2 regions of the Aquisalimonas sp. 2447 genome follow, and region 1 is predicted to be linked to the other one. Evidence: predicted binding sites of a transcription regulator. Region 1 holds the regulator's gene; the other holds the start of a gene.

What was found. Region 1 encodes FliA, which starts transcription of late flagellar genes. Its sites were predicted from a motif close to GCTAAAGTTNNNNNNNNNNCNGCCGATA; they were not measured.
Region 2: a site for FliA is predicted at 2,502-2,529, ahead of KU884_RS13285 (methyl-accepting chemotaxis protein). Genes of this name have one in related genera too.

Annotation. Positions count from the first base shown of each region.
Region 1 is NZ_CP050695.1:2,341,481-2,346,977, reverse strand. It holds gene flhA (flagellar biosynthesis protein FlhA) at 1-702, shown strand, start outside; gene flhF (flagellar biosynthesis protein FlhF) at 730-2,166, shown strand; gene KU884_RS11015 (MinD/ParA family protein) at 2,222-3,115, shown strand; gene KU884_RS11010 (RNA polymerase sigma factor FliA) at 3,112-3,840, shown strand; gene cheY (chemotaxis response regulator CheY) at 3,977-4,357, shown strand; gene KU884_RS11000 (protein phosphatase CheZ) at 4,368-5,117, shown strand; gene KU884_RS10995 (chemotaxis protein CheA) at 5,203-5,497, shown strand, end outside.
Region 2 is NZ_CP050695.1:2,799,727-2,805,223, reverse strand. It holds gene sufU (Fe-S cluster assembly sulfur transfer protein SufU) at 1-107, shown strand, start outside; gene KU884_RS13285 (methyl-accepting chemotaxis protein) at 156-2,381, opposite strand; gene KU884_RS13280 (disulfide bond formation protein B) at 2,679-3,197, shown strand; gene mrcB (penicillin-binding protein 1B) at 3,347-5,497, shown strand, end outside.

The DNA of each region.
Region 1 (5,497 bases):
TCCCAGCGGGACTACGCCCAGACCATGGGTTACACCGTGGTGGATGCCAGCACCGTGGCGGCCACCCATCTTAGCCAGATCATCCAGAACCATGCCCACGAGCTGCTGGGCCACGAAGAGGTCCAGAAGCTGCTGGACATGCTCGGCCGCAAGCAGCCGAAGCTGGTGGAGGAGCTGGTGCCGAATACGCTGCCGCTGTCCACGGTGGTCCGGGTGCTGCAGAACCTGCTGGAGGAGCGCATCCCCATCCGCGACATGCGCACCATTGTCGAGACGCTGGCGGAGCACGGGCAGGCCACCAAGGACCCCTCGGCGCTCACCTCGGCGGTGCGGGAGGCCCTGGGCCGCATGATCATCCAGAACGTCGCCGGCATGTCGCGGGAGGTGCCGGTGATTACCCTGGACCCGCAACTGGAACAGTTATTGCTGAATACCGTGCAGGGCGGTGGCGACGGCGCCGCCGGGTTCGAGCCGGGGCTGGCGGATCGCCTGCAGCGCTCCCTGGCGGAGACGGCCCAGCGGCAGGAGATGGCCAACCAGCCCGCGGTGCTGCTCACGGCACCGCAGCTCAGGGGCTGGCTGTCGCGGCTGACACGGCACAGCGTCCAGGGCCTGAACGTTCTGTCGTACAACGAAGTACCGGATGAGAAACAGGTGAAGATTGTCGCGTCCATCGGGCAACAGCAGGTCGCCCAGGGCTAGTGAACGGCAACCAGGAGCGGAAAGTTCATGAAGATCAAACGCATCCACGCCAAGACCATGCGCCAGGGAATCCGCCGCGTCCGTGACGAGATCGGGCCCCAGGCGGTGATTCTCTCGTCGCGGGAGCTGGATGACGGTGTCGAGGTCATCGCTGCCCTGGACTTCGACGAGGAGGCGGTGCGCGAGCAGGCGGAGCGGGACGAGCGGCGCGTGCCCCCGGCGGCGGAAACGCCGGCGCCACGCCGTCGGGAGGCGCCGTCCCTGGCCGAGCCCGCGGATTTCGCCGCCATGCTGGAGCGGGCCAATGACATCGCCGCCACCCGCGAGGACGATAGCGGTCGTCAGCGGATTGACGTCCATGTGGACGATCCGTTGACGGAGGACGACCTGGACTTGACGGGGATGGAGGCGCCCCGATCGCATGCCCGGCCCGCCCCCGCGCGTCCGGAACCTGCTCCCCGGCGCGCAGCCGCAAGCCGGGCCAGGCCCGGTCGGGAGCAGGAGGCAGCGACCGCCGCACCCCGGGACGACGCCTCGGTGGAGGCCATGCGCAGCGAACTGCGGACGCTGCGGACCCTGTTCGAGAACCAGCTTTCCGTGATGGAGTGGCAGCAGCAGGGCCGCAATCGCCCGACCCGGACCACCTTGTTACGCCAGCTCACGGAGATCGGCCTGGGGCCGGACGTGTGTCGCAAGCTGGCGGACCGGGTGGACGAGTCCCTGGCTCCGGACGTGGCGCTGCGCCAGGCCATGCATACGGTGGCGCGGCATCTGCCGGTGAAGAAGGATGATCTGCTGGACCGTGGTGGCGTGGTGGCCGTGATCGGCCCCACCGGGGTGGGCAAGACCACCACCGTGGCGAAACTGGCCGCACGTTTCGCTTTGCGGCATGGTCGGCAGACCGTGGCCCTGGTCAGCACGGACAATTACCGCATTGGCGCGCAGGATCAGCTGCGCAACTTTGCCCGGATTCTCAACGTGCCGGTGCATACCGCCGGCTCGACGGAGGAACTGGAAGAGGTGCTCGGCGACTTGGCGGACAAGCGTCTGGTACTGGTGGACACCGCCGGCATGAGCCAGCGCGACATGCGCCTGGCGGAGCAGTTCAGCACCCTGAAGGCGCTGGGGGATCGCATTCGCAGCTATCTGGTGCTGTCGGCGAACACCCAGCTGGCAACGCTGAACGAGACGGTGAAGGCGTATGCCGGGGCGCGCCCGGCGGGTTGCATCGTCACCAAGACCGATGAGGCAACCAGTCTTGGCGCGGTGATCACGGTGCTGCTGCGTCAGCGGCTGCCGGTGAGCTTCCTGGGCAATGGCCAGCGGGTGCCCGAGGATCTTGCGCCGGCACGGGGTGATAGACTGGTGCAGGAAGCCGTGGGCCTGGTGAAGCAGTATGGTCAGGCCGCCGACGACGACCAGCTGGCGGTCGCCTTCGGGGGCGGTGCCGGTCAGGGGCAGTAGGCCGCGCCGCATCGAACAATCGGAGTCATGGAACCGCGTGCGGGACGCGGATGCCATGTCGGAACAAGAGATCGAACAACGCATGGATCAGGCAGCGGGGCTGAGGCGAATGAGCAACCCGAAACCGGTCAAGGTCATTGCGGTTGCAAGCGGCAAGGGCGGGGTGGGCAAGAGCAGCGTGTCCGTCAATCTGGCGGTGGCGCTATCCACCGCCGGCAACCGTGTGCTGCTCATGGATGCCGACCTGGGGCTGGCCAACGTGGACGTGCTCCTGGGGCTCAGTCCGCGCTATAACCTGGCTCACGTCATGGATGGCGAGGCCGAGCTCGAAGAGATCCTGGTGGAGGGGCCGGGGGGCATACAGATCATCCCCGCCTCGTCGGGCACCAAGCGCATGGCGGAACTGGGGCCGGCGGAGAACACCGGCCTGATCCGCAGCTTCAGTGAGCTCAGCGGCGACTGGGACTATCTCATCATCGACACGGCGGCGGGTATCGCCGATAGCGTCATCAGCTTCGCGCGGGCAGCGCGGGAGGTGATGGTGGTGGTCTGCGACGAGCCGTCCAGCATCACCGACGCCTATGCGCTGATCAAGGTGTTGCACCGGGACTACGGTGTGGAGCGGGTGCATGTGGTGGCCAACATGGTCTCCGGCGCGGCGGAAGGCAAGACGCTGTACGACAAGCTCGCCCGGGTATGCGAGCGCTACCTGGATCTCACCGTTGCCTACATGGGCGCCATTCCCCGGGACGATGCCATGCGCAAGGCTGTGCAGCGCCAGCAGGCGGTGGTGAATGCCTACCCCGGAAGTCCGTCGGGCCGTGCCTACGCGGAAATGGCCAAGCGCGTGGACAAACTGCCGTTGCCCACCCGGGCGGAGGGGCACCTGGAATTCTTTGTCGAGCGCCTGGTGCAGTACAACGCGTCCGGCGGGGAGGTGATGCCATGAAGCCGCGCGCCGCCGCTTACACGGAGGTCCAGAAGCAGAGCAGCGAACACGACGTGCTGGTGGAGCATGCGCCGTTGGTCAAGCGCATCGCCCATCATCTCCTGGCGCGGCTGCCGGACACCGTGCAGCTGGAGGATCTGATCCAGGCCGGCACCATCGGCCTGCTGGAGGCGGCGCGGCAGTACGACACCGCCCATGGCGCCAGTTTCACCACCTACGCGGGTATCCGCATCCGCGGTGCCATGCTGGACGAGATCCGACGGCTGGACTGGACGCCGCGTTCCGTTCATCGCCGTGCCCGGGAGGTGGCCCAGGCAAGCCGGGAAATCGAACACCGCACCGGCCGTGAAGCCCGGGACAACGAGATCATGGACGCTCTGGACATGAGCGCCGATGAGTACCACCAGGTGCTCAACGACGCTTCAACGGCACGGCTGTTCAGCCTGGACGAGGTGTCTCTCACCACCGGTGAGGCGCGGGAGCCCGCCAGCGACGACGCCGGCCCGGTGAGCCGTCTGGAGGACGCCGGCTTCCGCCAGGCCCTGGCCGCGGCCATTCGCACGTTGCCGGAGCGCGAGCAACTGGTGATGTCCCTCTACTACGAGCAGGAGCTCAATCTGCGCGAGATCGGCGAAGTGCTCGGGGTGACCGAATCCCGGGTCAGCCAGATCCATGGCCGCATCATGCTCAAGTTACGCGACCATCTTGCCGACTGGACACAATAGCGGCCGGCGGACAAGTTCACGAACTGCGCCCTGTTTGGCAGAACCCGACGCAATGGTCGGGCAGGGTAGGCCACGTTATCCGCGGGAACGGCCCTGACTACAGCAAAGGTGATTCACAGTGAGTTCCGACAAGAACATGAAAATCCTGATCGTGGACGACTTCTCCACCATGCGGCGGATCATCAAGAACCTGCTCCGCGATCTCGGTTACAACAACACTGCCGAGGCGGACGACGGCAATACCGCCCTGCCGATGCTCAAGAAGGGCGGCTTCGATTTCCTGATTACGGACTGGAACATGCCCGGGATGGACGGGCTCGAGCTACTGAAGAACGTGCGCGCCGAGGAGGAGCTCAAGGATCTCCCGGTGCTGATGGTGACCGCCGAGTCCAAGCGCGAGCAGATCATCGAGGCGGCCCAGGCCGGCGTCAACGGCTATATCGTCAAGCCGTTCACCGCCGCCACGCTGAAGGAGAAGATTGACAAGATCTTCGAGCGTATCGGATCGGCCGGCTGAGGAGTGACGCATGAGCACTGAAGCCAGCGATCTCGATCGTTATGCAGAAAAGGCGCGGGAACTCCTGAACCATGTGGAGGCCGGTGACCACGAGGCGGTAGGCGAGGTTCTGGACGAGCTGACCCGCCTGCGGGAGACCGAGCTGTTCCGCGAAGTGGGCAAGCTCACCCGGGAGCTTCACGAAGCGCTGAAGTCGTTCCGCACGGATAACCGTCTGAGCGAACTCGCCAGCGAGATCCCGGATGCCCAGGATCGGCTCAACCACGTCATCGAACTCACCGACAATGCCGCGCACCGCACGCTGACGGCCCTTGAGGAATCACTGGAGTCGCTGTCGGGCCTCGGCAGCGAGGGCCGGGAACTGGCCGCGGAGTGGAAGCGCTTCCGCCAGCGTGAACTCTCCGCCACCGAATTCCGTGACCTCAGTCGGCGCATGGACGGGTTCTTCCAGCGCCTGGAGACCGAGGGCGCCACGGTGCAAAGCAAGCTCACCGACGCCCTCATGGCCCAGGACTACCAGGACCTCACCGGCCAGATCATCCGGCGCGTGATGAAACTGGTGAAGGAGGTGGAGGACGGGCTGGTGTCGCTGATCTCCATCTCCGCGCCGGAGCGGACTACGGAACAGCGGAAACCGGCCGATAAGCCGGTCACGGACCCGATGGAACTCGAGGGGCCGCAGGTACCGGGCCAGGAGTCCGACACCGCCGTGCAGGGGCAGGACGAGGTGGATGACCTGCTCTCCAGCCTGGGATTCTGAGGCGGAAGGCGGCACGGGAGCATGGGTAAGCGGGTGAAGGGGCGCGCCACGGGCAGCGCCCACCCGGGAAGCGCTTGGGGGCATTATGGCAACTGACACACAGGACGAGATCGTCCAGGACTTCCTGGTGGAATCCCGGGAGATTCTCGATGAGCTGGGCGAACAGCTGGTGCAGCTCGAGCAGCAGCCGGATCAGAAGGACCTGCTGCACGCGGTCTTCCGTGGCTTCCACACCATCAAGGGTGGCGCCGGTTTCCTCGGGTTCGATCCGCTGGTGGACGTCTGCCACCGCACCGAAGACCTCTTCAATCTGCTGCGTAACGGCGAGCGGCAGGTGACCTCGGAACTCATGGATTACGTCCTGCGCGCGCTGGATGTGG
Region 2 (5,497 bases), 460 kb from region 1:
GCCGGTTTCCCTCCCGGGTCAAGTGTGCGCGGCTTGCCTGGGCGTCGCTGGAGGCGGCACTGGCCGGCGACGGCGAGGACGGCGCGGCCAGCACTGAGGTCGAGTAGCCTGCCGGAATCGGCCGGAGGCGCGCGAGTTGCGCAGCTCTTCCCTGGCTACGGCAGATGGATGACCCGGCACGCCCCCCAGTGACGGCCGTTTACGTAAATGGGCGCCGAGGTGTCGCGGGTCAGCACGATCTTCTCCCCCATGTTGCGCCGGTAGGCCTGTAACAGGAACGGCTCGCGGTTCTTCGCCGCGGCCTGGCCGACGCGATCGCCGTAGATCTGGCGATGGCGGGAGTTGGCCCGGTTCCAGTCCGGCTCGTTGAGGCGCTGCGGTTTCGACGTGTGCAGGTTGTGGGTGCCGATGTAGCCCTGGTCATCGGTGCAGCAGCAGGAAATGATCTTCTCGTGGGCTTCCAGAATGCCTTCCTGGATGGGCGGAAAGACGTCGTCGGTAATTTCCACGAAGCGCGTGGTGTACTGCTGGGGGTCGGTGTCCGGCACCGGGACGTAGTCCCGGTCGAAGACGTCGCTCTCACTGAGCCGGCCTTCGGCGATGGCCTGCTCCAGTGCCGAGCCAATTGCCCTGGCGCCGGCCTGGGCATGCGCGATGAATGGCCGGTCGGTCGTGTCCGCGCCGGTGCTGTTGCACACGTTCAGCAGTGTCTCGGCTGCGCGCAGGAGGTCATCCAGGTGCTGGTTGGTGTTGTCCAGGTCCGTGGCTGAGTGGTTCACCTGCTGCTGCAGATCCTCCAGGCCGCTGTTCACCTGGTTGCCGGTCGCTTCCATGGCCGTTGCCGCATCGCGTATGCGTGCTGATTCGTCGCGTACGGACGCGATGGCTTCCTCCATGGTGTCGAGAATGCCGTTGATATGGCGGCTGTCCTCGTCCACCTGTGCCGCACGTTGGCTGCCGTCGCGGCCACGGTGAACCAGCGCCTGGGTGCTTGCGGACAGACCCTGGAGGGTGCGTTCTATATCCTGAGTTGCCTCCGCCGTCTGGCCCGCCAGCGTGCCGATCTGCTCTGCCACAACCCCGAATCCCTGGCCGGCGCTACCGCTGCGCGCGGCTTCGATGCTGGCGTTCACTGCCAGGAGGTTGGTTTGCTTGGCGATTCCCGCGATACCGCCGGATGCCTTGCGAATGCGTTGAAGCGCTTCCTCGAAGGCGCCCAGACGCTGGGTCATATCCTTGACCTGGCTGGTCATGGTCTGCAGGCCGGAAACGGCTTCCCGTACTTCCGGTGCGGCTTCATGGATGGCGTTCACCGCCTGGTCCGCGGTCTCCCGCGCCGTTTCCGCGCTGGCATGGACCTGCTGGGTGGCGCCGGCGAGTTCCGCAGTCCTGCCGCCCAGCTCCTGCAGAACCTGGGTTTCGTTGTGAACCCGCTCCTGGACTCGGGCCGCATCGCCGGCGATGTCCGAAACATGGACCGCCAGCTCGCCGGTGGCCGCCGCCGTTTGCTGCACGGCTTCCTCCATGCCGGTGTCACCGGCGCGGGCGGTGCTCAGCTGGGTGACAGTCCCCTGGAGGTCACCGGCCCGGTCTCTTGCTCCCGTGAGTGCTTCCCGGGCGGTGGTCACGTCTCCGGCCATGCCCTGCAGACCCTCGACCACTTGGCGGCATTGCCGGTCGATGGCTTCCACGGAACCGTTGACCTCCGAGTAGGTCTCCTCCACCCGGGTCACGTCGCCGGCCACCGTGTTCAGCAGTGTCTGCATGGTGTCGGTGCCACTGCGAACGGTGGTGGTGATACTGCTGCACTCGCTGGCCGCGGAGATCAGGTGGCGCGCTTGCTCCCGCAGCTCGTCGAGGATGCCGCCAATGTCATCGGTGGCATCGCCGGCCTGCTTGGCCAGGACCTTCACGTGTTCGGCCACCACGGCGAATCCCCGCCCCTGGCCACCGGCGCGGGTGGCCTCGATGGTGGCATTCAGGGCCAACAGGTTAGTCTGCTTGGCAATGGTGGCGATGGTCTCGGCGGCACCGTCAACACCGTCCAGCGCCGACTCCAGTTCCGCCATTTGCTGTTCCGTGGCGGTGACGGTGTCCGTGAGCGCGGCGATGTCGTCCAGGGAGCGGCCGAGGGTCCGGTTGGAGTCGCTGACGGCGCCGCTGGCGCGGCGAGCCGCCCCGCCTGCGCTTCCCGCCGCCGACTCGGTGGTCTCGTTGGTGCCGACGAGTTGTTCGCCGTGCCCGAGCAAGGCCCGGAAGGCTTCGGTTTCCTGCTCCACCCGGGCGCTGACCGCCTGAAGGTCCTCCTGAACACGGCGCACGGTGTCCTGGAGACCATCAGTGTGCGATGCGACGCGACTCAGAAGGTCCGCGTTTACCATCCCTGCCGGTTGTTCCTGATCCTTTCGCTCCCTGGGACCTCTGCCAAACACGGGCAGGTGCATTGTTCGCTCCTCGCTGATCGGGTATGTCCTGCGGTCTGCGCCGCTTCCTCATTACAGTAACGGCGTTGCCGGCGAAACCTTGAGAGTTTCGTCACAGCCTGGTTGTCGCCGTGCGGTGTCAACTCGACCACGGCGTACCGCGCGTCGCAAAATCATCCTTGTGGAACGTGCCCGCTTTTGCGGGGCGGTGCGTCTGTTACGCTATGCGCCGAATGCGCCGCCGAAGTGACGACCATGCGTTCCATGTTTGCGACAAGTGAGACCCGTATGCGCCAGCGCCAGCGCTTTGGTCACGGTGTGGTCCTGCTGGCCTGCCTGCTGATCCTGGCGGGGGCGTACGGGCTTGAGTGGGTGGCGGGAATGGAGCCCTGTCCGCTATGCATGGTGCAGCGGCTCGTGTTTGTGGGTATGGCTCTGGTCGCCCTGGTGGGCTTTCTTCACGGCAGCCCCGGTTGGGGGCGTTTCGTGTACGCGGGGTTGAACACCCTGGTGGTGGCTTCCGGTGTGGCGGTCGCGGCGCGTCATCTCTGGCTGCAGAGCCTGCCGCCGGAGGATGTCCCGGCATGTGGCCCCGGGCTCGATTACATGGTCGACGCCTTTGGGTTCCTTGAGACCGTGCCCATGGTGCTGGCGGGATCCGGAGAATGCGCTGAAGTGCATGCTGTGCTGGGCGTTACTCTGCCGGGATGGACGCTGGGAGCGTACGTGCTTCTGGGCCTGTGGACTCTCGCCATGACCCGGCGCCCGCGCTAGCGTCCTGTCCCGCCATTCCGGCGCGCTGACCCGCGCCATGCCCCGGCACCATTATCGACTGACACGGATCCAGCAAACGCCCGATGCCGCGCAAGCCCGCCAGACAATCCCGGTCCCGCTCCCGGCGCCGCAACCCTTTGCGATCATGGTTGGTCGGCGGTCTATGGCTGGTGCTGGTGGCGGCAGGGGGCTATGTCGCCTGGTTGGACTACCAGGTACGCAGCCAGTTTGAAGGCAAGCGCTGGTCGGTGCCCGCGACGGTCTATGCACGACCGCTGGAGTTGTATCCGGGGTTGGCGCTTTCCCGGGACGGGCTGCTGGCGGAGCTGGATGCCGCCGGCTACCGTCCTGCAGCCGGCGGTCAGCGCCCCGGCACCTGGGCGCAGGACGGAGATCGCCTCCGGCTCACCACCCGGGCGTTCGGGTACTGGGACGGTAGGGAGCCTGCTCGCACTCTGGCGCTGCGTTTTGCTGACGGGCGTCTGCAGTCCCTGCGGGATCCGGATTCCGGCGAGCCAGTGGACCTCGCACGGCTGGATCCGGCCACCATTGGTGCCATCGCCCCGACCCGCCGGGAAGACCGGCTTCTGGTACAGCTGGATGACGTTCCGGTGTCACTGATCGGTGCGTTGCTGGCGGTGGAGGATCGCCGCTTTCACCGCCACTTCGGCGTCTCGCCGTCGGGGATCGCCCGGGCCGCCATGGCCAATATCCGTGCGGGGCGCATCGTCCAGGGTGGCAGCACCCTCACCCAGCAACTGGTCAAGAATCTTTTCCTCACCGGCGAGCAGACCTTCACCCGCAAGGTCAACGAAGCCATCATGGCGGTGCTGCTGGAACTGCGCTACGACAAGCGCGACATTCTGGAGACCTACCTGAACGAGGTCTTCATCGCCCAGGACGGCGACCGCTCCGTGCACGGTTTCGGCCTGGCCGCGCAGTACTTCTTCGGCGAGCCGCTGGACGCCTTGCGCATCGATCAGCAGGCGCTGCTGGTGGCCATGATCAAGGGGCCGAGCTATTACAATCCGCGTCGCAACCCCGAGCGTGCCCGGCAGCGGCGGAATCTGGTTCTGGGGGTCATGGCCGATACCGGTGTGATCGAAGCAGACGTCGCCCGCACCGCCCGGCAGCGGCCGCTGGATGTCCTGGAGCAGCGCCGCCAGCCCCGGCACGACTACCCGGCATTCATGGATCTGGTGCAGCGCCACCTGCAACGGGATTACCGCCGGGAGGACCTACAGAGCGAGGGCCTGCGGGTGTTCTCGACGCTGGCACCCACTGTCCAGCATGCCGCGGAGGAGGCGGTAACCCACCGTCTGGACCGCAGTGGCGACGCCCTGGAGGCGGCGGTGGTCATGCTGGATCTCGATGCCGGCGAGGTGTCCGCGCTGGTGGGGGGCAGGGACCCGGGTTTCGCCGGGTTCAACCGCGCACTGGATGCCCGGCGCCCCATCGGCTCGCTGATCAAGCCCGCCGTGTACCTGGCAGCGTTGGAGCGACCTGCGGCATGGGGGTTGGGCAGCGTGCTTGACGACACGCCGCTGCGCATCGAGGACGAACGGGGCAACGAGTGGGCACCCCGGAATTTCGACGGCGAGTTCCGCGGTGATGTCCTGTTGGTGGACGCGCTCGCCCACTCGTATAACATACCCGCCGTGCGGCTGGGTCAGGAAATCGGCGTGAACGCCGTGACCAGCCTCGTGCGGCGCCTGGGACAGAACGCACCGCGGCGCGCCTATCCGTCGTACATGCTCGGAACGGCGGAGCTCTCGCCCATGGAGGTGGCCGGCATGTACCAGGTATTCGCCAACCAGGGGTTCAGTACGCCGCTGCGCTCCGTTCGTGCGGTTACGGATGCTGCGGGTGAGCCGTTGAGACGCTACCGCCTGTCCACCGAGCGGGTGGTGGACCCGGAACCGATGTACCTGCTGAACCACGCCCTGGGCGAGGTCATGCGTGAGGGCACTGGCCGGAACGCCCGGGCAACGCTGCCGGCGGGAATGACGGTGGCCGGGAAGACCGGGACTACCAATGATTACCGGGATAGCTGGTTCGCCGGGTTCAGCGGGGACACGCTGGGTGTGGTGTGGCTGGGCCGGGATGACAATGCGGGTATCGGGCTGACTGGTTCCAGCGGCGCACTGGGGATATGGGCGGATGCGCTGTCTGCCACTGCTGTGCGCGGGTTTCAGCCGACGCGCCCGGAGGGTGTGAAGCCGCTCTGGATTGACCAGGACACCGGGGCGCGCAGCCATCAATCCTGCAGTGGCAGTCGTGAACTGCCTTATGTGGTGGAT